3 regions of the Peribacillus sp. AS_2 genome follow, and region 1 is predicted to be linked to each of the others. Evidence: riboswitches for the same ligand, from Rfam matches in the RefSeq annotation. Region 1 holds a riboswitch; each other region holds the start of a gene.
The links. A riboswitch is a leader RNA that binds a small molecule or an ion and turns the genes downstream of it on or off. The one in region 1 is predicted to bind preQ1.
Positions count from the first base shown of each region.

Region 2: linked by a shared signal. The riboswitch ahead of OTG27_RS21500 (VUT family protein) and the one ahead of queF (preQ(1) synthase) in region 1 are both predicted to bind preQ1.
Region 3: linked by a shared signal. The riboswitch ahead of queC (7-cyano-7-deazaguanine synthase QueC) and the one ahead of queF (preQ(1) synthase) in region 1 are both predicted to bind preQ1.

Region 1 covers NZ_JAPTGA010000006.1:115,927-128,452, reverse strand. Annotated here, with positions in the region: gene OTG27_RS12725 (YbdD/YjiX family protein) at 1-79, opposite strand, end outside; gene OTG27_RS12720 (carbon starvation CstA family protein) at 93-2,147, opposite strand; gene OTG27_RS12715 (ABC transporter ATP-binding protein) at 2,523-4,313, opposite strand; gene OTG27_RS12710 (ABC transporter ATP-binding protein) at 4,288-6,036, opposite strand; gene OTG27_RS12705 (nitroreductase family protein) at 6,486-7,046, shown strand; gene OTG27_RS12700 (hypothetical protein) at 7,377-7,517, opposite strand; gene OTG27_RS12695 (aspartate kinase) at 7,549-8,895, opposite strand; gene queF (preQ(1) synthase) at 9,099-9,599, opposite strand; PreQ1 riboswitch class I at 9,704-9,749, opposite strand; gene OTG27_RS12685 (EamA family transporter) at 9,880-10,737, shown strand; gene OTG27_RS12680 (BA3454 family stress response protein) at 10,985-11,119, shown strand; partial or broken gene OTG27_RS12675 (YfmQ family protein) at 11,586-12,014, opposite strand; gene qoxD (cytochrome aa3 quinol oxidase subunit IV) at 12,353-12,526, opposite strand, start outside.
Region 2 covers NZ_JAPTGA010000014.1:103,824-109,144, forward strand. Annotated here, with positions in the region: gene OTG27_RS21485 (TetR/AcrR family transcriptional regulator) at 1-368, opposite strand, end outside; gene OTG27_RS21490 (SRPBCC family protein) at 544-984, opposite strand; gene OTG27_RS21495 (SRPBCC family protein) at 1,027-1,500, opposite strand; PreQ1 riboswitch class I at 1,743-1,785, shown strand; gene OTG27_RS21500 (VUT family protein) at 1,836-2,378, shown strand; gene OTG27_RS21505 (hypothetical protein) at 2,400-2,546, shown strand; gene OTG27_RS21510 (PadR family transcriptional regulator) at 3,438-3,758, opposite strand; gene OTG27_RS21515 (alpha/beta hydrolase) at 4,069-4,815, shown strand; gene OTG27_RS21520 (DUF421 domain-containing protein) at 4,918-5,321, opposite strand, start outside.
Region 3 covers NZ_JAPTGA010000014.1:90,704-103,229, reverse strand. Annotated here, with positions in the region: gene OTG27_RS21480 (DUF4260 domain-containing protein) at 1-7, shown strand, start outside; gene queE (7-carboxy-7-deazaguanine synthase QueE) at 52-780, opposite strand; gene queD (6-carboxytetrahydropterin synthase QueD) at 773-1,243, opposite strand; gene queC (7-cyano-7-deazaguanine synthase QueC) at 1,243-1,908, opposite strand; PreQ1 riboswitch class I at 1,964-2,006, opposite strand; gene OTG27_RS21460 (hypothetical protein) at 2,637-2,852, shown strand; gene pgsB (poly-gamma-glutamate synthase PgsB) at 3,637-4,818, shown strand; gene pgsC (poly-gamma-glutamate biosynthesis protein PgsC) at 4,834-5,283, shown strand; gene OTG27_RS21445 (CapA family protein) at 5,294-6,577, shown strand; gene OTG27_RS21440 (gamma-glutamyltransferase family protein) at 6,652-8,235, shown strand; gene OTG27_RS21435 (CapE family protein) at 8,305-8,454, shown strand; gene OTG27_RS21430 (poly-gamma-glutamate hydrolase family protein) at 8,766-9,395, shown strand; gene OTG27_RS21425 (C40 family peptidase) at 9,401-10,603, opposite strand; gene OTG27_RS21420 (hypothetical protein) at 11,398-11,571, opposite strand; partial or broken gene OTG27_RS21415 (methyl-accepting chemotaxis protein) at 11,662-11,830, opposite strand; gene OTG27_RS21410 (hypothetical protein) at 12,495-12,526, opposite strand, start outside.

The sequences.
Region 1 (12,526 bases):
TATCATAACTTGGCACGCCGACGAGCAAACTGACGAATTGCTTTCTGTAGCTGAGAATTGTAATTATTCTTTTCAACATCGCTTTCCCTCCCTTATGACGACCTTGATACATAAGGCGTTTCATGTAAATCTATTTTCTGGTTCTTCAAGACTTTTATCCATAACCTAATGGCAGAAATCAGGACCGTGATCACCACGATCATGAAGATGGCACATAGGGCAGCATCCACATAATCATTGACGATGACCCGCTTCATCTCGGCGAGATTGGCTGCCGGAGCAAGAACTTCCCCACTATCATAAGCCGCTTTAAATTTATCCTTATGTGCTAAAAAGCCAATTGCCGGGTTTTCGTGGAACAGCTTTTGCCACCCTGCCGTCATGGTCACTATCAACAAGAATGTAGTGGGCACAAGAGTGACCCATGTGTACGCTTTTTTGCCCATTTTGAAAAGGACCGTCGTCCCAAGCAGCAACGCAATGGCGGAAAGCATCTGATTCGCGATTCCAAACAATGGCCAAAGGGTATTGATTCCGCCAAGAGGATCAATGACCCCTTGATAAAGGAAGTAGCCCCAACCGATTACACAAATGGCAGTCGCAATTATATTGGGCAGCCATCTATTCGTTTCGGCAAATGGTTTGTAAAAGGTGCCGATGATATCCTGTATCATAAAACGTCCCACCCTGGTTCCTGCATCAATGGTGGTCAATATGAACAATGCCTCGAACAGTATCGCGAAATGATACCAAAACGCCATCAGGGACGCCCCCCCAATCACTTGCGAGAAGATATGGGCCATGCCGATTGCAAATGTTGGAGCTCCTCCAGTACGGGATATAATGGTCTCTTCCCCAACATCGTCTGCAAGGCCGGTAATCATCTCAGGTGTCACAAGGAAACCCCAATCTGATATCGTAGCAGCCACTTGCGCTGGTTCCGTTCCCACAACGGCCCCCGGGCTGTTAATGGCAAAATAGATACCTGGCGTCAATACACAGGCGGCAATCATCGCCATGATGGCTACAAAGGATTCAGTCAACATCGCCCCGTATCCGATTGGACGTGCATGCGATTCGCGTTCAATCATTTTAGGAGTCGTACCTGAGGAAACGAGTGCATGGAATCCCGATACCGCTCCACAAGCGATCGTAATGAATAGGAACGGGAATAAATTTCCGGAAAATACAGGTCCCGTTCCATCGATGAATTGAGTGACAGCAGGCATTTCAAGGCTCGGCATGACAATAAAGATGCCTAGTGCAAGTCCGATGATCGTACCGATTTTCAAGAATGTACTTAAATAATCACGCGGTGCCAATAACATCCATACTGGCAAAACGGAGGCAACGAAACCATAGACAATCAACATGATGGCAATCGTTTCCCCGTCGAAAGTGAACATCGGCGCCAATGTTGCGCTCTCGGCTACAAAGCGGCCGAAATATAACGCGAGCATCAAAAGTATGATTCCGATAATCGACCCTTCACCAACCCGTCCCGGCCTTATATAACGCATGTAAATGCCCATAAGGACTGCAATCGGTATGGTCGAGGCAATCGTGAACATTCCCCACGGACTGCCCACCAGCGCTTTCACGACAACCAGGGCAAGTACCGCCAGTAAAATGATCATGATACCGAGGATACCAACCATCGCTATCAAGCCTGTAATCGGTCCAATCTCCTCTTTGATCATTTCTCCCAAAGATTTGCCGTTACGGCGCATCGAACCGAAAAGAATGATGAAATCCTGTACGGCACCAGCCAAAACAACTCCGACTACAAGCCATAGCGTCCCTGGCAAATATCCCATCTGAGCTGCAAGGATGGGGCCTACGAGAGGTCCAGCTCCGGCAATTGCTGCAAAGTGGTGACCAAACAACACCCATTTGTTTGTAGGTACATAATCTTTCCCATCATTATTCGCTTCCGATGGAGTCTGGCGATTGTCATCTAGCTCAAACACTTTCCGTGCAATGAATTTACTATAAAAGCGGTATGCAATTGAATAAACACAGAGTGCCGCAGTAACAATCCACATGGCATTGATGCTTTCCCCCCGGTTTAGCGCGACGAAACCAAAACTCACCGCACCCAATGCAGATATGATCCCCCAAAGAATAACAGACTTAAGCGCTTTCATTTTTTTCCATCTCCTCTCTATCGATCTAGTGTACAACTATAAAAAACCTTCATTTATTAGGGGCCAGGACTATATTTCTCCCCGTACCCATTAAATTTAAAGAATTTTATATATATTCTGAATTATATGTTACCGTAAGGTTTTTTAGCAATAGCAATTTAGTCAATTTGTAAAGTATTTTCCATTATTTTGTCGATAATTCCCTCTTTTCCCACTTAAGTGGAACCAATGATTTCAACGCTTTATAAAAACCGTATTGTGTGAACGCATTTTTAGAAGGTTCATCATTAACTGAACGGGATGCGATCCCCAAGTTTATGATGCTCATTATGGGACCAACACAAAAAATGTGCGCCGGATGGCACACATTTTTCTTTATCCTATCTGATTTTCCCTTAAAGATCTGCCGTTTAGATCGTAATAAAAACCCCTCTGTCGCAACAATTCATCATGGGATCCTTTTTCAATGATCCTTCCTTCATCGAGTACGAGGATTTGATCACTTTGCTGAATTGTATTCAATCTGTGGGCAATGACAAAACTTGTCCTTCCCTCCATCAAGCGGTGTAATGCTTCCTGGATTTTAAGCTCGGTTATCGTATCTATGCTACTTGTCGCTTCATCCAAAATCAATAATACGGGATCCGCTAAAATAGCCCTGGCAATCGATAATAGCTGGCGCTGCCCCTGACTTATTCCACTGCCATCTTGATTCAAGATGGTATCGTATCGATCTGGCAGTTTCATGATAAAGGAATGGGCATTGGCAAGCTTGGCTGCATTCACCACTTCTTCATCTTCTGCCTCCAGCCGGCCGTAGCGGATATTTTCACGAATCGTGCCTTGAAACAAGAAGGAATCCTGTAAAACGAAGCCCATATGCTTACGGAGGCTTGACCTCGTCACCTGTTGGATATCCTGGCCGTCAATCAATATCCGGCCGCTGTTCGGCTCGTAAAAACGGGCAAGAAGATTAATGATCGTAGTCTTACCTGCCCCCGTGGGACCCACAAGCGCGATGGTCTCCCCTTTTTTTGCATGGAAACTAACATCATATATCGTTTGCTCTTCATCATTATACGAAAAGGAAACACCCTCAAAGTCCACCTCACCGCGGACTTCACGAAGTTCAGAAGCCTGTTTCTCATCCACTTCTTCTTCTTTTTCATCAAGTATGGCGAAAACCCGTTCAGCACCGGCAACAGCTGAGAGGAGTGTATTGAATTGGTTAGCCAGGTCATTGAGCGGACGGGTGAATTGCCTTGAGTACTCGGTGAAGATGACAATGACCCCGATGGAAACCGTACCTATGCCATTCAGCGCCAAAAACCCTCCGACAGCGGCTATTACCGTGAAACTTAAGTTGTTCAGTAAATTCATCAGTTTTGGAATCAGCCCTGAGTATGATTGTGATAGGAATCCGGCTTTCTTTAAATTTTCACTCCGGATGATAAAATCACGGATCACTTTATCTTCCTGTGAAAAAGCCTTTACGATCCGTTGTCCGGAAATCGTTTCTTCTATAAACCCATTCAGTTCTCCAAGGTTCTTCTGCTGTGCTTTAAACAGCTTTCCCGTCCTGTTCGTTATCCACCTCAGACCGAAGAACATGAGAGGAACGATGAATAAAGTTAGTATAGTTAATAAAGGGCTCAAATACAGCATGACTCCGATCGTCCCGACAAGTGTCAGCACACTTGAAAAGATCTGGATGACGGAACTATTCAAAGTGGAACTGACATTTTCAATATCATTCGTGACCCTGCTCATCAACTCCCCGTGCTGACGCCGATCAAAAAAGGGAATGGACAACTGGTGAAGCTTTTTGAATAGTTGATTGCGCATCGCATAAACCGTATCCTGTGCAATTCCGATCATCCAATAATTCTGAAGCCACATGGATAGGGAATAAAATATGTAGACTCCGAGAAGCCCTAAAAGAAGGCTGATCAGCCCCCCGCTATCTCTTGTGACAATATAATCATCAATGGCCATCCCAACAAGAAAGGGGCCAAGCAATCCCAAAACCGAGCTTATCAGTACCATGAAAAGGACACATAATAGCAGGCTTTTATTCGTTGCCAAGTAGGGAATGATCCTTTTTACCGTATTCCAGGAGTTGACCGGTTTAGACTTTGCCTTATCGGGAGATATTCTTCGACTCAAGCGAAATCCCCTCCTCCCCAAACTGTGAGCGAACGATTTTTCGATAAAGATCGCTTGTTTGCATCAAATCCTGATGTTTCCCCAGCGCAAGGACTTGACCGCTTTCCAGCAACAAGATTTTGTCAGCCTCCATGGCTGTACTGATTTTTTGTGTAATGATGAGCGTTGTGCATGTATAGTCCTTTAAAGCGGCAAGCAATTTACTTTCCGTCTTCAAATCCAGCGCACTTGTACTATCATCCAGAAGGAGAATCTTCGGTTTGCGCACCAATGCTCTTGCAATCGATAAGCGCTGTTTTTGCCCTCCAGACAGATTCACTCCTTTTTGCCCTAACTCGGTTTCATATTGCTTCGGAAGTTTCATTACGGTCTCATGGACCTGAGCATGCATGGCCGCAGCCATGATTTCCTCCATCGAGGCACCCTCTTTTCCCCAAGCGACATTATTTTTTATGGTCCCCGAAAAAAGCAGGGCCTCTTGCGGTACATAGCCGATCCTGTTCCGCAGCGAATTCAAGGGAATATCTTTCAGATCTTGGCCATCAATTTGAATGGAGCCGCTTTCAACTTCATATAATCTCGGAATCAGCTGAAACAGTGATGTCTTCCCTGATCCTGTCGCTCCTATGATGGCAAGCGATTCTCCCGGATCGATGGAGAAGGTCAGGTTTTTCAATATCGGGGTTTCGGTTCCAGGATAGCGGAAAGATACATCCAGAAACTTAATGCCTCCCCCATTGACGGCCCCACTCTTGCTTTCCGCCTTACCTTCATCAATATCTATCGAAGTTTCAAATATTTCCGTCACACGTTCCGCTGAAGCCTTTGCACGGGAAATGACCATGATCAGCCATGAAAAAACGGAAAGGGATGCCGCAATCCTCGTGGCATAGTTGACAATCGCCACAACTTCCCCTACCTGTATATCTCCCGTCGTTATAAATTCACTTCCAAGCCAGAGAATGATCAGAATCGCCACATTCATGACAAGCATCAGCACAGGCATCGTCGTTTCAATTAAACGAAGGGAAGACACAGTCTTTCTTTTCAACTCTTCATTCGCATCGTCAAATCGGCCGATTTCATGCTCCTTACGAAGAAAAGCTTTGATCAAGCGCATGCCTATCAGGTTTTCCCTCATGACTCCATTGACATTATCGAGTTTTTTCTGGACGAGCTTAAACAGCTTAGCCGCCCGTTTCATAATCCATCCCAAGAAGAAAACAAGAACCGGAATTGAAATGACCAATACTAGGGATAATTTCAAATCGACCGCAATAGCCATGATCGCTCCGCCGATTACGATCAACGGCGCCCTTGCCATGATACGCAAGCCCATAAAAACCGTATTTTGAAGTTGGGTCACATCATTCGTCATCCTTGTGATCAACGAGGAAGTCGGGATATTATTCAAGTTCGCAAAAGAAAACGCCTGTATTTTACCAAAAAGGCTTGTCCTGACATCATGTCCAAAGCTTTGACTTACATGTGATGCCGTAAATGAATTAACGATCCCGCCAAGAAATGAAAAAACGGAAAGTCCAACCATGACACTTCCCCATTTAATCACCACCGATAAATCTTTCTGCAAAATGCCATCATCAATGATTTTTGCTATAAATAGAGGTTGTAATAGCTCTACCCCGAGCTCGACAATCATTAAGGATAAAGCAAGAATGATCAAAAGCCAGTACGGCTTAAGAAATGAGGACAATTTTTTCATCTATGACACCTTCGATTCTCCGTATGTAAATAGCATTTTTTTATCCTCTCATTATACATTTTTATACAGATTTTTTAAAAGATTTTAACTGTTTTAAAGCATTGGTAAATATCTTGATTTTTTTTTATAAATACCCTTGACAAATAACAGGAAATAAGCGAAAATTCTAATTGATAATGATTTTCAATTTCATTATCGATCTCTGAAATTTGATAAGCAATTACGATATTCTCTTATCGTACCCTTTTGATATTGTACATAGATACAATGTCGCCCCGGCTTCTCTGTGCCTAGTAAAATTATATGCTCATTAGCGAATGCAAGTCACTAGAATATTGCCCCCTCTTTATTCAAGTAATTTATTCACATTGGAAGCATATTAGGCAGCCGGGGATTATTTTTTTTTCAACTATTAAACTTACATATATGATTAAAGGAGCAGGATGATCATGAAACTAGAAGATATCATTAAAGAACGGCGCAGCATCAAACGATTTAAGGACATCCCTGTTCCTATTGATACCATCCAATCATTATTGGAAACTTCGACATGGGCACCGAACCATAAAATGACCCAGCCATGGCGCTTCGTCGTGGTGCATGGTGATAGCCGTTTAAAACTCGCAGAAGCAACACGTGCATTCATGGAAGGCAAAGAGAAGGACCCTGAAAAGAAAAAAGCAGCCGGACAGCGAGGATATAATAAACTCATAGGTGTACCGATGTTTGTCGCAGTGATCATGGAAGAGAATCCGAATCCCATGACACGTGAAGAAGATTATGCGGCTACAAGTGCCTTGATCCAGAATTTCAGCCTGCTTGCCTGGGAACAGGGAATCGGGATGATATGGGAAACATACGGCATGATACACAGCATGGAGTTTCGTGAAGCTTTGGGAGTGAAACCAGGCGAGAAGATCGTCGGCAGCCTTCACGTTGGCTATCCCGATATGATTCCTGCCCCTCGTCCAAGGAACGCGATCGATCAGCTCCTGACCGTCATGGACTAACATAAAAGGAAGGCCTCCAATCTTCCAGTTGGAGGCTCAGACTGTAGACAAACTCGATGAAAACCGGGTTTTCTACAGTTTTTTTATGGCTTTTTACAATTTGAATGTTGATTTATGCTCCAGGCACTCGTTTTTCCCGCAGGAGTCTCGTGCCTTACACTCCAATCACATATAGATAGAACTTATTCGGTGCCAGTGAATCATTTAGCTCATAAACTTGATGTGCCATTGACATCTATTTCATTTATAATTTGGTGTAAGATATGTATGGGGTTGGACGTCCCTTTTTATCCGTTTCAAGAGCGTCAACTCCGTTCTCCTCCAATTGCTTTAGCCACCTGAAAAAAGACGCTCTGAACCCTGCAGCGCGTCTGTTAGCTTGGAATGATTATCCCCACGGTCATTGCCACTACCATAAAGAGCCAGATGAAAAAAATCCAGCGTATGTATAGTGATTAAAAGGTCAATCACAAAAAACCCCCTTCTAAAAGGAGGTCCCTACTCAAAAGAACTCGTGATATAATGCCTGAATTGCCGTCTCTTCGTTGTGCCCTTTCACACCGAACATCATGCTTACCTCCGAAGAGCCTTGATTGATCATCTCAATATTCACCTTTGCTTCAGCCAAGGCTTTTGACGCTCTTGCCGTTGTACCGACATTATGGCGCATTCCTTCCCCTACAACCATGATCAAGGCAAGATCATGTTCCACATTCACTTCATCGGCATGAAGCTCTTTCTTGATTCGGGAAATGATTTTCTTTTCGGCATCCCCTTTCATCTGGTCCTGCCTTAGAATAAGCGTCACATCATCGATGCCTGATGGAATATGCTCATATGAAACTCCATAATCCTCGAGGATGTGCAGCAGTTTCCGGCCAAAACCAACTTCCCGGTTCATCAAATATTTGCTAATGTAAATACTGCAAAATCCTTTATCACTTGCAATCCCAATAACAGGCCCGTTCGTATTATCCCGTGTATTCACAATGCGGGTCCCTTGTGCCGCCGGATTGTTGGTATTCTGGATATGGACAGGTATTCCCGCCCGGAATGCAGGAATCAGCGCCTCATCATGAAATACCGAGAAACCTGCATAAGAAAGCTCACGCATCTCACGATAGGTTAATTCCCGGATTCCCTTCGGATTGGAAACCACATTTGGATTCACCGCATAAACGGCATCCACGTCCGTAAAGTTCTCATACAAATCAGCTTTGACCCCATTAGCAAGAATCGAACCCGTTATATCGGAACCGCTTCTTGAGAAGGTTAACACATCACCATCTAACGTATATCCGAAGAATCCTGGGAATACAACGATTCCCGGCTCATCACGCAGAGCATATAACCGATCATAAGACTCTGGCAGCACCCTGGTAAATCCACCTTCATCCGTTACGATCAAGCCTGCCTTCTTCGGATTGATATACTGTGCCTCCACTCCAAGGCTTTGGAAATAACCTGCGACCAGCTTCGCATTATTATCCTCGCCACCTGCCTTCAAGGCATCCAGATAGCGCTTTGGGTTAGTTTGATCTGCATGCAGCAGCGCCATTAAATTTTCATGAATCCCTGTGATGACACTCTCGGATATATCCAACTCTTCAGCAATGCTCGCATAGCGGGATACAACATCTTCTATCAAATGCTCTCCGTTATCCCCGCGCAGCTGCTGTTCCGCAGCTTCAATCAATAAATCCGTCACCTTTATATCATCGGAATTGCGTTTTCCTGGAGCGGAAACGACCACAATCTTCCTCTCTGGATCAGAAACAACAATTTCGAATACCTTCCTCAACTGATCACCTGACGCAAGTGAACTTCCACCAAACTTTGCAACTTTCATCTCGACATCCCCTATTTTCGTAAATATTCTGTCAAAATTAACTCTCCCTATTATTACGCTTTTTCTCGAAACAATCAAGTGGAAATTCCATTATAGGAGGACATTTGTACTTTTAAAAAGGACAGAATAACAGGACCACTGATCGAAATTAGCTATAAACTAAAAAAAGACAACGGGCATATGCCCATTGTCCCTCCTATTCTTTAGCGATTATCCACGGTTTCCGGGTATAAGTCATGATTCATCAAGCGGTAATTCGCCATTTCCTCATACTTCGTACCTGGTTTCCCATAATTCGTGTAAGGGTCGATGGAAATTCCGCCTCTTGGTGTAAACTTGCCCCAGACTTCAATATATTTAGGGTCCATCAATTCGATTAAATCATTCATGATGATGTTCATGCAGTCTTCATGGAAATCACCATGATTACGGAAGCTGAATAAGTAGAGTTTCAAAGACTTACTTTCCACCATTTTCACACTGGGAATATAGCTGATGTAAATGGTAGCAAAGTCCGGCTGGCCCGTGATTGGACATAAACTAGTGAATTCCGGGCAATTGAATTTGACGAAATAGTCCCGGTTCGGATGCTTGTTATCGAATGACTCAAGGATTTCAGGAGCGTAGTCAAATGTATATTTTGTTCCTTGATTCCCAAGCAGTGTGATATCTTTTTTTAATTCTTCTTCTTTTCTTCCAGACATGAAAAGTCCTCCTAATCCCACATTTCAGGGAGATTCATAAAATGGGCCTCTATATAACAAAAACCATATCTCCTCAAAGATATGGTTGATTCGCAAAAAATATCAAAGCCATAGTTTTTTTAAGAGGGTGATGCTATGAACCTCTCCCGTTTATCGGGAAATATTTTAAAATTGTCATAGTAAATATAGAAAAAAATATCTAATCTGTCAATCATACATTTTAAATTTGGTTTGATTCCTAAGGGCATTCAGCTTAAAATGTAGAAGAAGTTTATCCTACATGAAGGAAGAGATTAAGTCAATGTGGATTTTTGCAGCACTCATCACGAGTTTATGTTTCGGAATCAATAACAGCATTTTTAAATGGAGCAGCGGAAAAGGGTATTCCAAGATACATATCCAATTTTTCTTTTATTTTTCAGCTTTTATTTTGTCCATTGTTTATGGAGTATCAATGGATGGTTTGCAGCTGAACTGGCTGTCCATCATGCTTGGTGCAGCAATTGGTGTACTGAACGCCAATGGTAACATCCAGATGGCAAGCGCCTTTGAAAAAGGTCCGGCAAGCTTGACATCTCCATTAATCGCAGCGAATGCCATATTCCCCATTCTCTGTGCAGCTTTAATATTTCACGAACATATTTCTTCCTTGCAGTGGAGTGGAATCGCCTGCATGTTTATCGCTACATTAGTCATCCAATATACACCTAATGCAAAAGGTAATCATCAATATGTCCCATGGATGATGCACACATTACTTTCCATCTTATCTTTTGGTGTGCTCGGCATTCTTATGACGACATCAACACGTCTTCAATTAAACTCCCTTGATATCCTTGTATCAATGTATGGAGGCGGAATGCTTTATCTTCTTTCGGCTCTAGCCTTTAAAAAAGAAAAAATCAAGCTAAAGGAAGTCAAAATCGGTTCCTTAGTAGGCTTTTTAAGCATGATAGGCTATGGATGTTATTTCTTTGCGTTGAACACTGGCATCGCAAGCATCATTTTCCCTGTCGTCAGCCTGAACTGTTTGGTTGTCGTATTCGCTGGATGTTATATATTCAAGGAAAGACTAAAAAACTATCAAATTGCTGGTGTCCTTGCAGCATTAATCGGTATTATTTTAACTAAAATATGAATATAGTTCGTTTTAAAAAAACAACCTGGCTGTCATGTATACAAGCCAGGTCGTTTTTTAAAAAACCTGAAAATGGGGCATGTCAAAAAAAAAGTGTTGACACCCCGCTTAAAATATCAGATAATTTTGAATATTAATTCTCACGATTTTAGCTTTTGAAATGTTTGATTATCCTTCTGCTACGGGTATAAAAGAAATAGGTACAACCACCTCATTTAATTCTGAATTAGGAAAGGAAAGATGCATAATGGTAAAAGTTACAGTAACAGTTGATTTCCAAGGAAAATCTTATCAAACTAACGTCCTTGCTAAACCGGGTACTGATCATGAAGTAATTTTACAACAAGCCCTTCATCAAGTTGAAAAACAATGGAAAGCATAAAAAAGCAGGCATCGCAATAGATACCTGCTTTTTTATTCCCTTAAATACTATCCCAAATACTTTTCATATGCACGATTAACGACCCTCTTGCAATCCCCTCCTACTTAATAACACTTTTAATTGTTTTTTTCAAAAGGCACTAAAATCAAGATGCCAGTTTGTGTACCAGAATTTTCATAATGAAAAAATATCTTTGAAATGGAATTATATTAAAAGCCTTATAAAAAAGAAGGTCTTTTTAAGGCCCGTCTCAGCTGCAGACAATTTAACCGTTAATTTCCAATCCAGGCACTCGCTTTCCGCGGGCGGTCCGGGAACCTCTCCGGTGCCTTTGCGCCCGCGGTGTCTCCCTTGGACTCGCTTTTCCCGCAGGAGTCTCGCACACCCGCTCCAATCAACTATGTTTTAACCCTTTTGTTTACAATCTCAAAGACGGTCTTTTAAGGACCGTCTTTTTAATGTTCTATTAAACTAAATTTCTTATTAATGGCATGGAACGTTCTTGGAGGCTATCGGAAAACAGACTATAAGAAATGAGCTTCTTCTTGTACTGTTTAACTACATCCACGCGGTCGCTGTAAATATATACAAATAACCTAACATCCTTTTTGCCTCTTTTAGTATCAATGACCAATGGAGTCCCACTATTATCTGGATGTAAAAACAATTCCTCATTCCCGGGAATATATGATTTTTCTTCAAAAATCTAGCGCTATTAAAAATAATTAATAACTTGAATTTTTTCTTCACCTTCCAAACGTTTTCCGTCAAAGGTTATGATCGCATTCCCGCCACTAATTTCTGAATGTATTTTAAATTTACTGATAATCCAATTAACTGCATCTGTTGGAAGACAGAAAACCAATATTTTTAACAAACTTAAGATAATTGTCACAATCAAAACCGGCAATGTCAATTCATCATCTCCGCTATATTAATTAATTAATTCTTATATAACTTTTTATATCAAAAATGGCTGATCGTCTTCTTAGTTGATGTGTCCCTTCTATTAACGTTTTACCCCAGTAACACATTGCACTTAAACACACTGGAATGCTTCAAAAGTGAAAATCCCCATTTATAAATATAATGTTGTGAAATGGTTATACTAAACAAATGGATAGCCACATCCTTGTTAAGCAAACTTCCATGAATGAAATGGATAGGCCGGTATAAGAATTAACATACAAAAAAACTGGACGTCATCAAGACGCCCAGCTTTTCCAGAATCGATTATTGGTATCCCCAAATCATAGTTAGCATTGTACCGAAAATTGTAACCAATGCAACGAACAATCCGTAGTAAACGTTTGTGTAAATCGATGCTTTATCTTCAGACTCTCCTGCATGCATGAACATAACAAATTGAAGTGCTGCTTGCATGAAAGCTGTAACAAGTAGGATGAT
Region 2 (5,321 bases), on a different contig from region 1:
AATTGGAGTAACTGCTGAATTTCTTTTTCCTTCGATAAAAACATGATGGAATAATGATTCTGTTGGGTTAAACCGAACTCCAAGAAGCACAATAAAATCTTTTCCATTTTTACGGAAGGGTCATTTTCCGACAGGATGATATCATCGAATGAAGAATTTAAAACAGAAAAATCCGTTTTCACCAAACTATAAAATATTTCCGCCTTGTTTTTAAAATGATAATAAATGGCTCCATGGCTGCAATCCAATGATTTAGCCAATTGCCTCATCGAGACATTCGAATACCCTAACGCTGCAAAAAGGTTTCTAGCTTCATTCAACACCATGTCCCTGGATAATTCTTGACCTGCCGATTTCCTTGGCGACATCTTATCACCTCCTTATTAATTGACCACTGGTTAATTAGGATGATAGCTCACGGATTTTTAAATGTCAATTATTAGATTGAACTATAAAGTACTGTCTTTAAGTGGGATTTTGCCATTTGTTTCACCAGTGTTGCAAAGGATAAACCCCCAGTTTATTGAGGGTTTATGCAATTTATTAAAAAACTAATGATGCTCTCAAAGTAGTGACGCCATTTTCTAAATAACCCTTTAAACAGGTTAATGTATATACCCAACCTTCTTTTTGTCCGATCATTTTGTTTATTATTTCAGGATCGTCTTCACTCAATCCTGATTCGTTCACTTCAATGATCGTACTCGTTTTATCCAACTCTTTTAGTGTAATGGCAACAATCGTTTCTTGATCATTTCCGCCCCATGCAAACACGATTTTCCTATTTTCCTCTACTTCCAATACATGAATGACCACTTCAGCATCGTATTCGTTGTATCTCAATGTAGGCGTCCGGCCTTTTTCCCATCTATCCGAACTCGATGAGAACCAGAAATTCCCGATTTTTTCAGGATTCACTATGGCTTCAAACACTTCATTCGTTGGCTTGACGATCTTGAATTTCGTGATTATTTGAGTATCCATTACTAACTCAACTCTCTTTCAATGTGTTTTTATAGTTTACATTTAATTATCCCAGTCTACTGATATGGGCGGCAGGGTCCGTCCAGTTTCAAGCAAACTCTTCAGGTTACTTAAAAGGGCTGGCCATCCATTATTCAAGCCTTCAAAGGTATTGTCATCATAGACGAAATCCGTCTCCAATAGCTCCTCATGCCTAAGAGTTAACTTCACAGTCGAATCGTCCATTTTCAGTAATTCAAAAGTGACCCGTGTAGGCTGCTCGCGCGGTGTTTCGTCTCCTGCCATGATCCATGTAAACGAGAGCAGGTGCAACGGCTCGCATTTAAGTACATGCCCATGATCAGTAATCCGCCCATCATCCAGCAAATATTTAACGGCTGACCCTTCTCGCCAGTCAGACTGTACTTGTAATCCGAAGTGGTATTTCTCCGTGACTTCACCACTCGTCAAGGCTTCCCAAAGCTTCTCTGGTGTAGTTGCGATATAAATAGGATAGACAAACGTAGTTTTTTTCATCATTCTTTTTCTCCTCGCCAAATAAAGTACATGACTCTATCTTTGATTTTCGGCTTTTGTATACAGCCGGTCAAGCAGTTTTAGGCGACAGAAATCGGCAAAAGGGGGAAACGGGGACATTGAAATAAATGGCTAAATCAATCGGTAACCGCGAAAACATACTAAAATCGACGGTATGGAAACTTCTTGATTTCCAACCGCTTTCAAGCTACGATGAATAAGGAAAATGATAATCCGCCCGGGCGGAAGAGGTTCTAGCTACCCTCTCAAAAAAACTAAGGAGAACAGGGCTCTTTCTTAGGGTGCTGTTTTTTCTGTATAAGGAGAATCAAGAAATGTTAAGAATTTTATTGTATTTAGTATCCATCATCACGGCGAATGTGGTTACAGCAGCTTTTGAGCCATTACATTTTGGCATGTTCATCATCCCGATGGGGACATTGCTCATCGGGGGAACCTTCATCTTCCGAGATCTGGTCCAGAATAAATACGGCCGTGTAAAGACCTATATATGCATCGTCACTGCACTTATTTTATCTGCATGTGTATCATTTTTATTAGGAGATACGTTACTGATTGTGTTTGCTTCCGCTTTATCCTTCGTGGTCGCAGAAACAGCGGATACGGAAATTTATACCCGTTTAAAGCTCCCGATGAGTTGGAGGGTATTTTACAGCGGGATCGTTGGAGGATTTTTCGATTCTGTGATATTTGTCGTGATTGGCCTAAGTCCTCTGGGTGCCAATATATTGCCATGGGAAGCGGTGCCCGCTGCGGTCATCGGCCAAATCATCGTTAAAACGATCATTCAGTCCATTGGTGCCATATTGTTGGGACGAATCAACGTAGAACTGGAGAAACGTGTAGTCTCCAGTTAAATGCTAGGAGGGATGCACTTGATGGATGGAACCAAAAAAGAAGAAGAAAAATGCTATTGCCTCGAGGCCTTTCGTGAAAAATATGGCCCGCATGTACAAGGGGAATGCATGAAGCTCTCCTGCGCCAATTCTCGCAAGCATAAAGGAATAGACAAAAAAAGGACCTGATTAGGTCCTTTTTTGCGTGATTGAAGTGACTCACGAGTAAACAGTGCGAATTCACGAGTAAACGTGCGAACTAAGTGTGCAGTCCGAATTCACGAGTAAAAGTACGAAATTCACGAGTAAAAGTGCGAAACTCACGAGTAAACAGCGAATTCACGAGTAAAAGAGCAAAACTCACGAGTAAAAGTGCGAACTAAGTGTGCAGGATGAATTCGCGAGTAAATAATCCAAACTCACGAGTAAAAGTACGAAACTCACGAGTAAACAGTGCGAATTCACGAGTAAAAGTGCAAAACTCACGAGTAAACGTGCAAAACCCACGAGTAAAAGTGCGAAATTCACGAGTAAACAGCGCAAACTAAGTGTGCAGTGCGAAATTCCCGAGTAAACATGCGAAAACTAAGTGTGCAGTGCGAAATTCACGAGTAAACAGTCCAAATTCACGAGTAAACAGCGCAAACTAAGTGTACAGTGCGAAATTCCCGAGTAAACGTGCGAAACTAAGTGTGCAGTGCGAATTCACGAGTAAAAGAGCAAAACTCACGAGTAAAAGTGCGAAACCCACGAGTAAACAGCGAATTCACGAGTAAATAATCCAAATTCAAGAGTAAAAGTACGAAATTCCCGAGTAAATGTGCGAAATTCACGAGTAAACAGTCCAAATTCACGAGTAAAAGTGCGAAACTCACGAGTAAACAGTTCAAATTCACGAGTAAAAGTGCGAAACTCACGAGTAAAAGTGCAAAACTCACGAGTAAACAGCGCAAACTAAGTGTGCAGTGCGAAATTCCCGAGTAAACGTGCGAAACTAAGTGTTCCGCATGAACAGCGAGTAAAACAGCAAAAAAAGCTTCCTGGGCCGTTCCATTAAGTGCAGGAAGCTTTTTATTTGGTTTAGAATTGTTCTGAGCTTTTTCGAACTAATTTTTCCAGGAAGAAAAAGCATTCGCGTTTCCGCTCAAGTTCGGTTTGTCCATTTTCGGTGACATGATAATATTTCCTACGGCATGATTCAGACTCTTTCCAATGTCCTTTTATGAATTCTTTTTTTTCTAATCGTTTAAGGGCAGGGTAGAGGGTGCCTTCACTTATTTCATAGTTGCCCTTGCTCATTTGCTTCAGGATTTTCGTTATTTCATAGCCGTAAAGCTTTTTTTGCGATAGAAGTGAAAGCAAAAGGAGGTCAATGCTTCCCTTCATTAATTCTTTATCCATATAAAATCTCCTCCTTTTCATTTTTAAAGTGTAATACGTTGTACATCGTATCACAAGGTGCATTTTACTTTTCTTAAAAAAAATGGTTAAATGACGATTGCTAAATAAATTTAATCATAGTAAAATGTGCTTCGGAACGGATGAGTTGTGAAGAGTGTGGTAAGGATACTATATATATGATTTAATTGTTTTAATGAAAATACGGAATAGGATAGAAGAATCACTACTCAAGGGGTATTAATTGATTTTTTTTCGAAAATCATTTAGATTCTATTTATCAACAAGAGCAAAGAAAGAAGGTCCTAGATAGATGAAAGTGAAAGCACCTGAATCATTCACATATATAGGTGGAAAGAGAGCAGTTCTTCTGCTTCACGGGTTTACCGGAAGTACAGGAGATATGAAAAAATTAGGGAAGTACTTAAGTGATCTCGACTATACTTGCCACGGACCTCTTTATAGTGGGCACGGAGTATCAGCCGAGGAACTTGCTAAAACTGGTCCAAAGGAATGGTGGGGAGATGTAGTTAATGGCTATAATTTCCTAAAAGAAGAAGGCTATGAGGAAATTGCAGTTGTAGGAATTTCTTTAGGGGGAGTGTTCTCATTAAAAGTGGGAATTGAATTGCCTGTAAAAGGGGTAGTTTCAATGTGCGCTCCGACGCAAGGAAAAAGTATCGATCGACAAAAGAACCGCTTGCTCAATTATGCACAGGCGTATAAGAAGTTTGAGGGCAAAGATGCAGACCAAATTGCTGCAGAAGTGAAGCTGCTTGAAGAAGAGCCAATGCCTCAACTAAAAGATGTGTTGAACATTATAAATGAGACAGGTGAAAATTTAGATTTAATCACATCTCCAACTCTTGTTCTGCAAGGGCGTTTGGATGATCCCGACTATACGGAGAGTGCTACAGCGATTTTCAATGAAGTCGATACACAACATAAACACTTGATTTGGTATGAAAAGTCTGGCCATATTATCACATTGGGCAAGGAACGTGAACAGGTGTATGAAGATGTGTATAAGTTCTTGAATACACTGAATTGGTCGGAGTAATAAGCGATATATTTGATCCCCTTTAAGTTGAACGTGTAAAAAGCTTACAGTCGTAAGTAGGCTTTACACTATACTTGAGGGGATTTTATTTTGGCTGCAAATCTATTTGTAGAAAAAGACCTTTAAGGTATCATTATTATCAAGAGTTGCCAATAAAATATCGTTCACGTCGGCATTATATGTTATTTTGATTCTGTTTTTCAGCCATGCTTCTTCTTTACCGCCCCGGTTCAATTCATTAGAATCAATCTTTCCCTCTTTAATAATCGTTTTAGGAAAAGTGAAGGCGTTTGTTTCCAGGTGCATATCTGCTGGGGTTACTGCTTCATATTGGGGATCTAAAAACAATGAAATGGTACCGTCCGGTTCCCATAGCGCGAGGGATACTTTTTGAATATCTTCTACTTTTTCCTTTCTTAATTCCGATAATAAAACATCGATGGAGATTCTGGCCCTTGCTAAGCTTTTGTAAATGATTTGTCCATTTTCGATAAGCGGAAAGGGGT
Region 3 (12,526 bases), on a different contig from region 1:
GTTGTAATAAGCTTAAAAGGCAGTGTGATTAAACATCACACTGCCTTTACTTTACACACCCCGCTTGTTACCCCATATATAGGTATGCAGCTGGGGCAGGACTTTCACATCATTCAATTCATCATCCGCTATCACTTTATCAATTAACTCTTCGTACTTCTTCAATAGGCCGCTGATCAATTGACGATCATCCGCCGTCCTGCTGTCGTCATTGCCGACCTGCAGATAAAAGGGAATATCCGGGTAACGCCCATGTACATGTTTAGCATATTGATAATCTTCCTCGTTAAAGACGACGATCTTCAATGAAACATGGTTTTCTGGGTTTCGATTGGCAAGATTCGAGATGATTTGGTCAAGCACGGTAAAGTCCGTGTCCATTCCAGAGCTCGGCGGCTTAGGTGAGATAGTCAGTTCATCAATATCGAGAAGCCAATCCTGCCATCGGCTCCCTTGTGTTTCGACCCCTATTTTCATTTTATTTTCATGTAAGATCGTTATCAAGCCGTTTAGGTTTTTCAGCAGGGCCGGGTTTCCCCCAGATATCGTCACGAAGGAAAAACCGGAACCCCCAATTCGCTTCAGCTCATCCCATATTTCTCTAGCAGTCATCTGAACGGTATCTTCCTTACCTGTGCCATCCCAAGTAAAAGCGGAATCACACCAGGAACATGAATAATCGCAGCCGGCCGTCCGAACGAACATGGTTTTTTGACCAATGACCATTCCCTCTCCTTGGATGGTCGGCCCGAAGATTTCCATTACCGGGAGTTTACTCACTTTCCATCCACTCCCGTCTGGCTTCGGCATAGCTTGTCGGCGTTTCGTAAAGTCGAACAAATTCGACTCTAGCACCCTCATATTCTTTTAATGAAAGGGCTTCGGCCATTTTTTCATAAATCCAGACTACCATATTTTCAGCTGTTGTATTCATGAGCGGCAGGGTTTCATTCAAATAACGATGATCCAGGTGGATTTCGATTTCATTTTTCCAGATATCCTTGATGTCCCCAAAATCTATCATCAACCCGCGTGAATCCGTATACCCGCTCAATCCGAAAATGACTTTATACGTGTGGCCATGCAGGTTCTTGCATTTCCCTTCATAGTCATGAAGGTGGTGCGCCGCGTCAAAGGTGAATTCCTTACTCACGAGAACCCTCTTGTTTGTATACTTCAATTGGCTGCGCTGAATATCTTCATCTATTTTTTGGAGTTTATCCACTATCTTAAAACCGTACATCATGAAAGCACCTTCCGTCTGCTTACATAGTCATCCAGCCCTTTTTTCCGCAGATTGCATGCCGGACAATCTCCACAGCCATCGGAGATGATTCCGTTATAGCAAGTCAGGGTCTTTTCGCGGACAAAGTCGAACGCGCCAAGCTGGTCAGCAAGCTCCCATGTTTCCTCTTTATTAAGCCACATTAGCGGCGTATCAATCACGAATGACTGGTCCATCGATAAGTTCAAGGTCACATTCAACGATTTAATGAATACATCGCGGCAGTCAGGATATCCGCTGAAATCCGTTTCACAGACTCCTGTGACAATATGTTTAGCGCCAATCTGACTCGCCAGCACTCCGGCAAACGAAAGGAAAAGCAAATTCCTCCCTGGCACGAACGTCGACGGCAGCTCCCCTTCTTCTCCGTCCGCCACTGCGATATCACTTCTCGTCAATGCATTCGGTGCCAATTGGTTCAGCAGCGACATGTCAAGGATATGATGATTCACGCCCAATTCCTTGGCTATGTTTTGAGCGCATTCGATTTCCAAGCTATGCCGCTGATTATAATCGAACGTCACCGCTTCCACTTCCTCAAATCTCTCCAATGCCCAAAACAGGCACGTCGTACTGTCCTGCCCTCCGCTAAACACAACCACTGCCTTTTCTTTCTTCTTCATTTCTATAAAACTCCTTTTTACGGAAAAAAACAGCACCCTAAGAATAGAGCACTGTTTCTCCTTAGTTTTTTTGAGAGGGTAGCTAGAACCTCTTCCGCCTTAACGCGGAATATTATATTTTTCCAAGTCAATAGTAACTTGAAAATGATAAGAAATCAACATGTTTATATAAAGTGAACATTAGACCTGATGGCAAATTTGGTTAACTTTTCATTACTTAAAAATTACATTAAAAATCCGATAAAAAAAAGTGAATAAAATATCGATAAGGGGTCCAATAATTTGAAAAGCGTTAAAGCCCGTATGCGGGAAATTGCTTTTTTCCCTCCCACATAAGGGAAGTTTCATTTTCATAAATTCGGGGAATATATAACTATACACAATAATGAACCATAAAAAAAGCAAATCTATCAAAAGCGGCTGGAAGTGAATATTTTCCTTTGTTTTCAGAATATTTAGTGTATAATGAATATAAGGAATATTTTAACTCAAATAATCATTGCTTCCAATACCCGCTTTCTGCAAATCCCGACATTCCCTTTCAATACCATGCACGGTCACTTACTCAGCAAGGGCCCATTACATGCTTTTTCTCGAATCAAACCATTCACAACTTTATTCACACAAAAACATAATTTCCACTCCAAAATTGCAAAAAAAGGTTAAACTTCACCAACGATATGTTACTATTAAACTAAGACCTTTTAACCCCATAAGGAGGAATTCATATGAAACGTTTTTTCAAATTCATCGCAGATTTTAACGAAAGAAAAGCATTGCAACGGGAAACCAAAGAATTCTTTCGCAAAGAATACGAAAATTATATGAAGATGAATCCTGACAATCAACGTAAAAAAAGGAGATTAGCTCCTAGATTTTATGTGATTGATGGCGGTAAAAAGGACTCCACCCTTGAGATTTCTGAGAGAAAGAAATCAAGTTAACCTGGATTCCTTCCATTATCAGCTACCCATGCTGTAACTCAAGACCCACAAAAGGTAAATCCATCCATGATTAACGTAGATCCGTGACCATTCCATTCATTTACAATATATAAGCCGAAAGCCCAGATATGCTTCTGGGCTTTTTTTATTTTTTATTCATATATAAACACTATATCTATAGAAGAAACTAGGTATTTTTTAAAAGAAATGGGTTAACTTTAGTTCATTTCATTTTTTAGGTAAAAGGTCAATTATAGACCCATGGGTATTCCCGAGGAAAATACTAAAAAAAAGAGATGTGTTCTTTTACTCATCTTTGTCCATATTCAAAAGAGTTCAACTAATTGAGTCGTTAGATGCAATATTTCACATTGAATGACAAATCCATAAAAATTGTAACCTTTATGTCAAACAATGGGTATAAACAATTAACAAACTGTAATAAACCTCACTTTTTCAAAAAAATATTATTCAAATATAGCCATTATGAATTAGGTTCAAATGCTCATAAAACCATGTTTATTCTGACTGAAATGGGGCTTTATTAAACTTTCCATAATTTAGTGTAAATGAAACCTCGATTCCCTCGATTTCCAGACATATCTTTGTACTCATAAAATAATTCATCCCATTAGATACTATTACACACTAATATACATATATTTGAAAAAGCTATTGATAACTATATTACAATAGAATAATTGGCTCTTGCCTATTAAGTTTAAAATCATGTAGTGTGTATTCAGTAATTCAAATATTTGAAAAAAAGAGAGGTTTAAAAAAAATGGCACCAATATTTATTTGTGCGATCTTTTTGCTTGGCTATGGCATTTTTGAACAAAAACGCCATCAGAAGCGTCTCGACTCCATCCCGGTACGTGTGAATGTGAATGGGATTCGAGGGAAATCGACTGTAACGCGTCTAATTACAGGTGTGATCCAAGAAGCAAAATACAAAACAGTAGGTAAAACAACCGGAACATCAGCAAGAATGATCTATTGGTTTACCGACAAGGAAAAACCGATTGTACGCCGCCCGGAAGGACCCAACATAGGAGAACAACGGCGTGTAGTTAAAGAAGTTGCCGACTTAGGCACGGAAGCACTGGTTTGTGAGTGCATGGCCGTACAGCCTGACTATCAACTAATCTTCCAAAACAAAATGATCCAGGCAAACATCGGGGTCATCGTGAATGTATTGGAAGACCATATGGATGTCATGGGACCGACTATGGATGAGGTTGCTGAAGCCTTCACTGCTACCATTCCCCATAATGGTCACTTAATAACCATTGAAAGTGAATATTTGGACTTTTTCAAACAAATCGCCAAAGAACGCAACACAAAAGTGATCGTTGCAGATAATTCAAGAATTTCCGAGGATTTCTTACGCGAATTCGACTATATGGTATTTCCGGATAACGCATCACTGGCCTTGGCCGTTGCGGAAGCTTTGGGAATTGATGAAAAAACGGCTTTCCGCGGCATGCTGAATGCACATCCAGATCCAGGGGCCATGCGGATCACCAAATTCGGAGATCGCATCCAGCCAACTTTCTTTGTCAATGGCTTTGCTGCAAACGACGCGGCATCGACGCTGAACATATGGGAACGTGTCAATACGTTCGGATACAGCACAGAACCTCCTATCGTCATCATGAACTGCCGTGCAGACCGTGTGGACCGTACCGAGCAGTTTGCTAGAGATGTATTGCCGTACATAAAATCCGAAATCGTCATTGCCATTGGAGAAACTACATCACCAATCACGAAGGTATTCGAGCAAGGTAAATTGGATACTAAAGAATATTGGGATTTAGAAAACTGGTCAACTGAAGAAATCGTGGCCCGTCTCCGCCCATTGATGAAAAATCGCATCGTCTACGGTGTTGGGAATATTCACGGTGCAGCGGAACCATTAATTGAAGCATTCATGAAATCTAAAACAAAGCAAAAAGCAAGTTAAGTAGGAGGAACCTTAATGTTTGGATCGGATTTATATGTAGCCCTAGTACTGGGAGTAACGCTTAGCCTTATATTTTCAGAAAAGACGGGTGTCGTACCCGCAGGACTTATCGTGCCAGGTTATTTGGCATTAGTATTTGATCAATGGGAAATCATGTTGACCATTTTGATCATTAGTGTCGTAACTTATTTAATCGTCACCCATGGCCTTTCAAGATGGGTGATTTTATATGGAAGAAGAAAATTCGCCGCCATGATGGTGACCGGGATTTGCTTGAAACTCCTATTGGACTTAGTCTACCCCGTCATGCCCTTTGAAATATTCGAGTTTCGGGGAATCGGTATAATCGTACCTGGATTGATAGCGAATACCATACAAAGACAAGGAATGCCATTGACACTTGGCAGCACGCTTTTATTATCCGGCATAACATTCGGTTTAATGAACGTGTACTACCTATTCTGAGGTGCAAAAAATGAAACGGACTTTAAATGCAAAAGAAAAAACACTTATCTTTATAAAACGCACGAAGAAAAAGAATCTTAAATACACTGGAATCATACTACCTATATTACTAATCGCTTTAGTCATTACCACTTGGATGGGACGGGCTGAGGAAGTGAAAACAGTCGCAACAAAATCCGATCAACCATTGACGATGACAATGGTCGGTGATGTGATGATGGGACGTTATGTTGAAGAAGTGACGGAAAAGCACGGGTATGAATACCTCTTCCGGTATATGAAACCCTATTTTGCCAATTCGGATTATGTCAGTGGGAATTATGAACATACCGCTTTAAAAGAAGAAGTATCTAACTACAAGGGAGCCGATACGCCCATCCGGTTAAACTCCAATACTAGCGGTGTGGCGGCCGTTAAAGATGCTGGCTTCTCTGTGGTGTCATTGGCAAATAACCATATGATGGACTATGAAGAACAAGGACTCCTTGACACGATTGATGAATTCAAAAGTGCGGATATGCACTATGTCGGTGTTGGATCGAACACTGCGGAAGCAAAAAACAGCATCGACTATGCGGATGTTAATGGCGTTCGTGTCGCAACACTTGGCTTCACAGACGTTTACGGTAAGGATGCCGTATCAAAAAGTAATAAAGCCGGACTATTGAACTCCAATCCCGATTTATTATTTGAAATGATCGGCAAAGCAAGGGATGCCAAGCAAGGCAACGCAGACTTGGTTGTGGTGAATATGCACTGGGGACAAGAGTATTCAACATCAACAACCGATCGACAAAAAGACTTGGCTAAAGCTATCATCGATGCGGGCGCTGACATCATCATCGGCCATCACCCCCACGTGCTTCAATCGTTCGATGTTTATAAAGATGGAATCATTTTCTATAGTCTAGGAAATTTCATATTCGATCAAGGCTGGACACGCACAAAGGATTCAGCCATGGTTCAATACCATTTAGCGAATGACGGAAAAGCTACAATCGATGTCGTACCGCTGCAAATTGAAGAAGCAACACCAAGGCCAGCTACCTCTTCCATTGACAAATCACGTGTTTACCGACAGTTGACGAAGGAAACGAGTGAAAAAGTCCAGTGGTCTAAAAAAGAGGATCGCATCGAGATTACCTTGGATCACAAGAAGGTAATCGATCATAAGGCACAGCGTGAACAAGAGGAAAAGGCAGCAATGGAAAAGAAAGCTGCACTGGAGAAAAAAGCAGCACAAGAGAAAAAGGCCGTACAAGCTAAACAACCGGGAATACAACCCATTCAGTAAGGAACGCTTTATCACTACTATTTGAAGAATGAAGACACACAACTTAGAATCTCAACGAAAAGGGGGAACAACCGATGATTAACCGTATGACGGGAAAAGTGCTCATATCCCTAAGCTTGCTCATATATATTGCTGGATGTTCGAAGACACCCCCTATTTCTGACACGAATGATCCGATAAAGAGTAAATCGGAACAATCATACGGGGTCAGTTCTTCAAATCCAATCGCAATAGATGTCGGGATGGATATATTGGAAAACGGCGGAAATGCGGCTGATGCCGCCATTGCGGTATCGTATGTATTAGGTGTAGTCGAACCTTATGGATCTGGCGTGGGCGGCGGCGGCGGTATGCTGATTGCCCCGGAATCCGGCGAACCCGAATTTATCGATTATCGTGAGTCCTCTCCAGAAGACCCAAGTTCAAGACACGATACAGGGATTCCTGGCTTAGTGGCCGGCATGCAGGTCATCAGTGATAAGTATGGGAGCGTACCAATGGCAGACCTTCTTCAGCCGGCTATAGATTTGGCTGAAGAAGGATTTGAAGTCAACGAATCGTTATCATCACGCTTAGAAGCGGCTCAGCCAAGGATATCTTCCGATGCGACTTCACTTTTTTATCCTGATGGTGATGCCATTGAACCAGGCAAAACCCTTATCCAGGAAAGACTTGCTGAAACACTGAAGGAGATCCAGCATGAAGGTCCTGATGGTTTTTATAAAGGCGAAATTGCGCGGGATATTAAAAGGGAATCAGATATCGACTTGATGGATTTAAAGCGCTATGAGGTGAAAGAACGGAAACCGGTCCAAGGAACATTTGCCGGTTATGATGTTTTTACCGCACCTCCGCCCTTTTCAGGAATTACCGTTCTTGAAATGTTAAAGCTAGCCGAGGAAATGAACCTAGGTGATTCTTCAAGCAAATCAGCTTATATGAAAGTCTTGGCGGGCATTACGGATACTGCTTATCAAGATCGGGCCGTCAATGTTGGAGATGGAATAAGTCACTCCAAGGCGGAAAAATTGCTCTCCCCCATTCACTTGGATAGTCTTAAAAATAAGATCAAAAGTGAAAAATGGGAAGATAAAGAATCGAATGGTTCCGAAGAACATGAAAGTACGACACACTTTGTGGTAATGGACAAAAACGGCACTGTCGTTTCCACAACGAATACGCTCAGTAACTTTTTCGGATCTGGGGATTATACAAATGGATTTTTCCTTAACGATCAACTGAAAAATTTCAGGTCCGGCTTGAACTCACAAAAGGCATATAAACGGTCAAGAACTTTCACCGCTCCGACCATTCTCAAGAAACCAGGGCGGGAATCGATCGGGATCGGCTCACCAGGCGGTGATAGGATTCCGCAAGTATTGATGCAGGTTCTTTATTCTTATACAGAAAATGAAGGCTCATTGCAGGATATCGTCGATCGTAATCGGTTCGTCTTTGATGGAAAGAAGATTTATACAGAATCCAGGCTTTCGGATGAAACTGTATCCGACTTGGAAGATTCCGGATACGAAGTCATTCAGAAGATTTCCCCCATGTATTATGGCGGGGTTCAAGGACTCGTTAAAAACGAGAAAAATGGACAAATATCCGGAGCTGGAGATAAAAGAAGAAACGGAAGCTGGAAAGCTCAGCAATAAACAGGCAATCCAGCCCCTCCTTTTCTAAATATCATATAAATTTTAGCGTTGTATAAGGGGATTTTGAATATGAATATCGTAAAAAAAATAACAAGCTGGGTAATACCTGTCCTTCTTGTAGCAGCCCTGCTTGTGACAATGAATACGTTTAAACGGACAGAAACATTAACACCCGACGAGCAAAAGAAAATAGAACTATATACGACAGTCGAAAAATAAAAAAGCTGGGGCATCCCCGCTTTTTTTATTTTTGCTGTTTTCACATACTTTGTTGCTATTTACCAAGTAGTGAGGTGTGGTTGATTTCCCCTCCAGATGCTCGCTTTCCTTGGTGCGGGCGGTGAGCCTCCTCGGCGTAAACGCCTGTGGGGTCTCACCTGTCCCGCCGCTCCCGCAGGAGTCTCGCACTTCCGCTCCAATCAACCTTAGATAGTTTCGTTTTAAAAACAACAATCTTTACGAAAAGAGCCTTTATTTTTGCAGTCAATGGGTATGGAAGATTAGATACACCACAGATACGGAGGATTACCATGATTGAAAATAGCTATACCGATTTTTTTGAATTGCAGGAAAATGAACTAGAATACCTTGATTACCGCATCATCGTTCATCACAGGAATCCTGATATTGCAGTTCTAGCCATCCATGGCGGGAATATCGAACCAGGCACGAGTGAAGTTGCAGCCGCACTTGGAGAGAAACTTTGTGCAAGCACCTACCTATTCGAAGGCCTAAAGCCAAGGGGCAACCAGGTCCTCCATATACCATCCCGCTTATTCAATGAACCGAGCGGCGTTTCAATGGCAGCGAACGCTCAGACCACCCTTTCGATCCATGGCCACTACGACGTACATAATGGGCTGGTTTACATTGGCGGAAGGAACGAACCATATAAGAACCTTATTCAGCAATGCCTCAACAAAGCTGGATTTCAAACTGATCATGCACCGCAGCACCTTTCAGGCATGAATGGAAACAACATCACCAACACATCCAAAACGGGCGCAGGCGTACAATTGGAACTTTCCACAAAGCTCAGAAAAAGCTTTTTCAAAGGTGATGACTTTACCAGTAAGAACAGGGTCAATCACTGTAATCTTCTTAAACGGTTCGTTACTGCCATTGAAAAAGCCACTCTTGAATATAAACAGGTTGAATGACCTTCTTAGTCGATGAGGCTTTCGGCTTGACCGAAGCTTTCGAATTTCTCGGCAAAATAACCTGACGAAAGGTTGGAGATATGAACGCCGGTGTTTTCCGTTGAATTTAGAAAACGGCCATCACCCAGATAAATTCCTACATGGGTCACACCCACCCTTGTTCCCGTGTCCCTAAAAAATACTAAATCCCCGGCCTTCGGATTATCGACTTTGGGCACCAATGAGAAGTAATCCTCTGCGGAATCTCGTTTTACAGAAAGGCCCTGCTCCTTCATGACCCAATAAATGAAGCCGCTGCAATCCATTCCGGTCATTGGATCTTCTCCCCCGAAAACATAGGTGAATCCGCGTAAAGTGTATGCATACTTGATGACATCATATGCTTTATCATATGCAGCCTCCTGGTTTACATAAAACGGAAATAGCGGGTTGCTGTATAGTTGAAGGTACTGCCCCTGCATCAACTCATCGGTATTTAAAGCGTTGCGGCTTTTGATTGCACTCATGGAAATGCTGTAATGCTCAGATATACTATTAAGCGTTTCTCCCATTTGGACGATATGCTCTCCTTTAGGCGTGTATGTTTTGTACTCCACTTGGTATTTTGCAAAGTAATCTTCTGTGGTGGATCTCACCTGAACCGTTTCTGCACCATATCCAGAATGGACAAATTGGTTTTCGCCGACATAAATACCCGCAGTCACGACTTTTAAGCTGTCTTTTTCCAAAAAGAATATTATATCCCCAGTTTTCGGAGTGACTGTATCCATCCCTTGCTTATAAAAACCATCTACTGTCAAACGGTCGACCGGCACATTTTGCCGGGACAGCACCCAATGGATCAATCCGCTCGAATCGAACCCTTTTTCAGGCGTTTCCTCTCCGGCTGTCTTTTTAAACCCTATGAAAGATCTCGCATATTTCGCAATTTTTTTCCCTCTCTCCGACCATTGATAGATGGAAGGGGTATACGCCGTTTGAATGATCGTCAACTTTTGGCCCGCAAATAACTTATCATCCGGTAAACCATTCGTCTTCATCAATTGCTCTGCCGATATATCATATGTCTTGGCAATCGATTCCACCGTTTCGCCAGAGCTTACAGTATGCACAGGATCTGCAGCCTCGGCCTTTAAACCAGGTAAGAAAATGAAACTAACCATGAATACCAATGTCAGTATCATACAGCTTATTTTTCCATTAAACATTTTAACCTTCCTTTTTTATATTTATAATGTTCAAGTAAATACCATCATATGAACCTTCTATCCTATCATCCACTTAATCAAATGAGCCTTAATGTCTACGGCAATTATATTATCGGTAAAATAAATGAAACTTTCAGTCTACTTTCCCTAAAAACAAACAGTCAGATTCAATTAAACACAACAAAAGCAAACTTTATTCCTATACCCCATCGATAAAAGTTGGAAATCGAAGAATTCCTAAAGGATTTTATTTATCTTGGCAGTATGGATAAAGGTAGATTAGAGAAATCCCGGTCATGATAAAGTCGTTTATATACGGCTTGCCCTATTTATGATGAGGATGACGATATAGGAGTTTGATAAAAATGGAAGATATAGTTTTGGAGGGGAAACGTATTTGAGGTTTTGCATGATAACAACGAAAATTGATAACGAAGGCGACGGGTTTTTGATCAGGAACCCAAATCCATTGGTATCACCCATCATCTAGCAGAAGTAAATAAAGGGAAAGCTAAATGGCATTTCCCTCTCTTTACTATGAATCTATCCCATATAAAGTTGTGCAAGCTTTTAATATCCGTGCCGACTTGTCCGATTCCTATATATTATTCCCCTTTGTAAAAAAAGCATGGATACTTGACCCGATCCTCTAAATTGTACTTTTGTACTTCCATTGAATATGTCCATCATAAAGAGATGTCCCAGCGATTCACCTCTTTAGAATGATGTAATGGCAATCTAACAAAAAAGGAAACCACTGTAATGGCCTCCCTTTTTGCAACACTTGTTATTCCCTACTTCTCTATCTGGAATTCCCCTAACGTCTGCTCCAAATCATTTATTAACTGTGTAAGCTGCTGTGTATATTGAGCAAGTTCATTGGAAGAAGCAGCTTGCTCCTGAATCGAATTGGATATTTTCCCTACGGAATCTTCCAGCTCTTTCATGGCTTCACTTACCGTGCTCACGGCATTTTTCTGATCCTTGCGGATTTGGTTCGTTTCATTGGTCGTTTTTTAGCAATTCCTCTGTATCTGACAGAATGCTTTGGATGATTGCTTGAATGTTTTTTGTAGCTTCTTTTGAACCATCAGCCAAGCTCCTTACTTCATTCGCCACGACAGCAAAACCTTTGCCGGACTCACCTGCCCTTGCAGCTTCTAAAGATGCATTCAAAGATAATAAATTGGTTTGTTCCGATATTTTCGATATGGCATTCGTGACCCGAAAAACAATGCCCATTGTAAAATGTGAAACGTTGCCTCCAGACACTCGCTTTACAAGGGCCGGGACCCCACTAGTGCATGCTGTGAAGGCTTGGCAGGCAGTCGGCGGTAAGGGAGCGATTTCCGAAAAGGGGTATGTGTAATGATTTCCACTCCAGGCACTCGCTTATCCAGAGGCGATCCGTGAGCCTCCTCGGCGCTCGCCTGCGGGGTCTCCCCTTGGCCACGCTTTTCCCCCAGGGGTCAGGTACCTTACGTTCCAATCAACTGGAACTTCTTTTTTAAGAAACATTGTAGGGAAACTGGCTCTTCTACTCCAATTCGTATACAGTCCGGCGGTTCCATCAATTTTTCGGAAAAGGAAGTTTCGAATTGCTCTCGCCCGAACCAAGATTTTAAAAGTAAACTAGTTTATCCTTCATGTTTCTTTACTATAATCCTTAATCGATTGAAGAAATTTGCGACACTCCTGCCGAATAACTGGCTAGACGAGACACCGCAGACGCTTGCGTCGAGGAGGCTTGGCAGACTGTCGGCGGAAAGGGAGCGGATTTCTGAAATCAACTGAAACATTTTTTAAATAAAAAACTAGACCGACATTAGAATATCTCGGTCTAGTGAATTCGAAGCTGATTCTTTTCATGAAGGAAAGGTGATAACTCATTTTACTTTCTACCCGTCTTGGTGAATTGCTGTC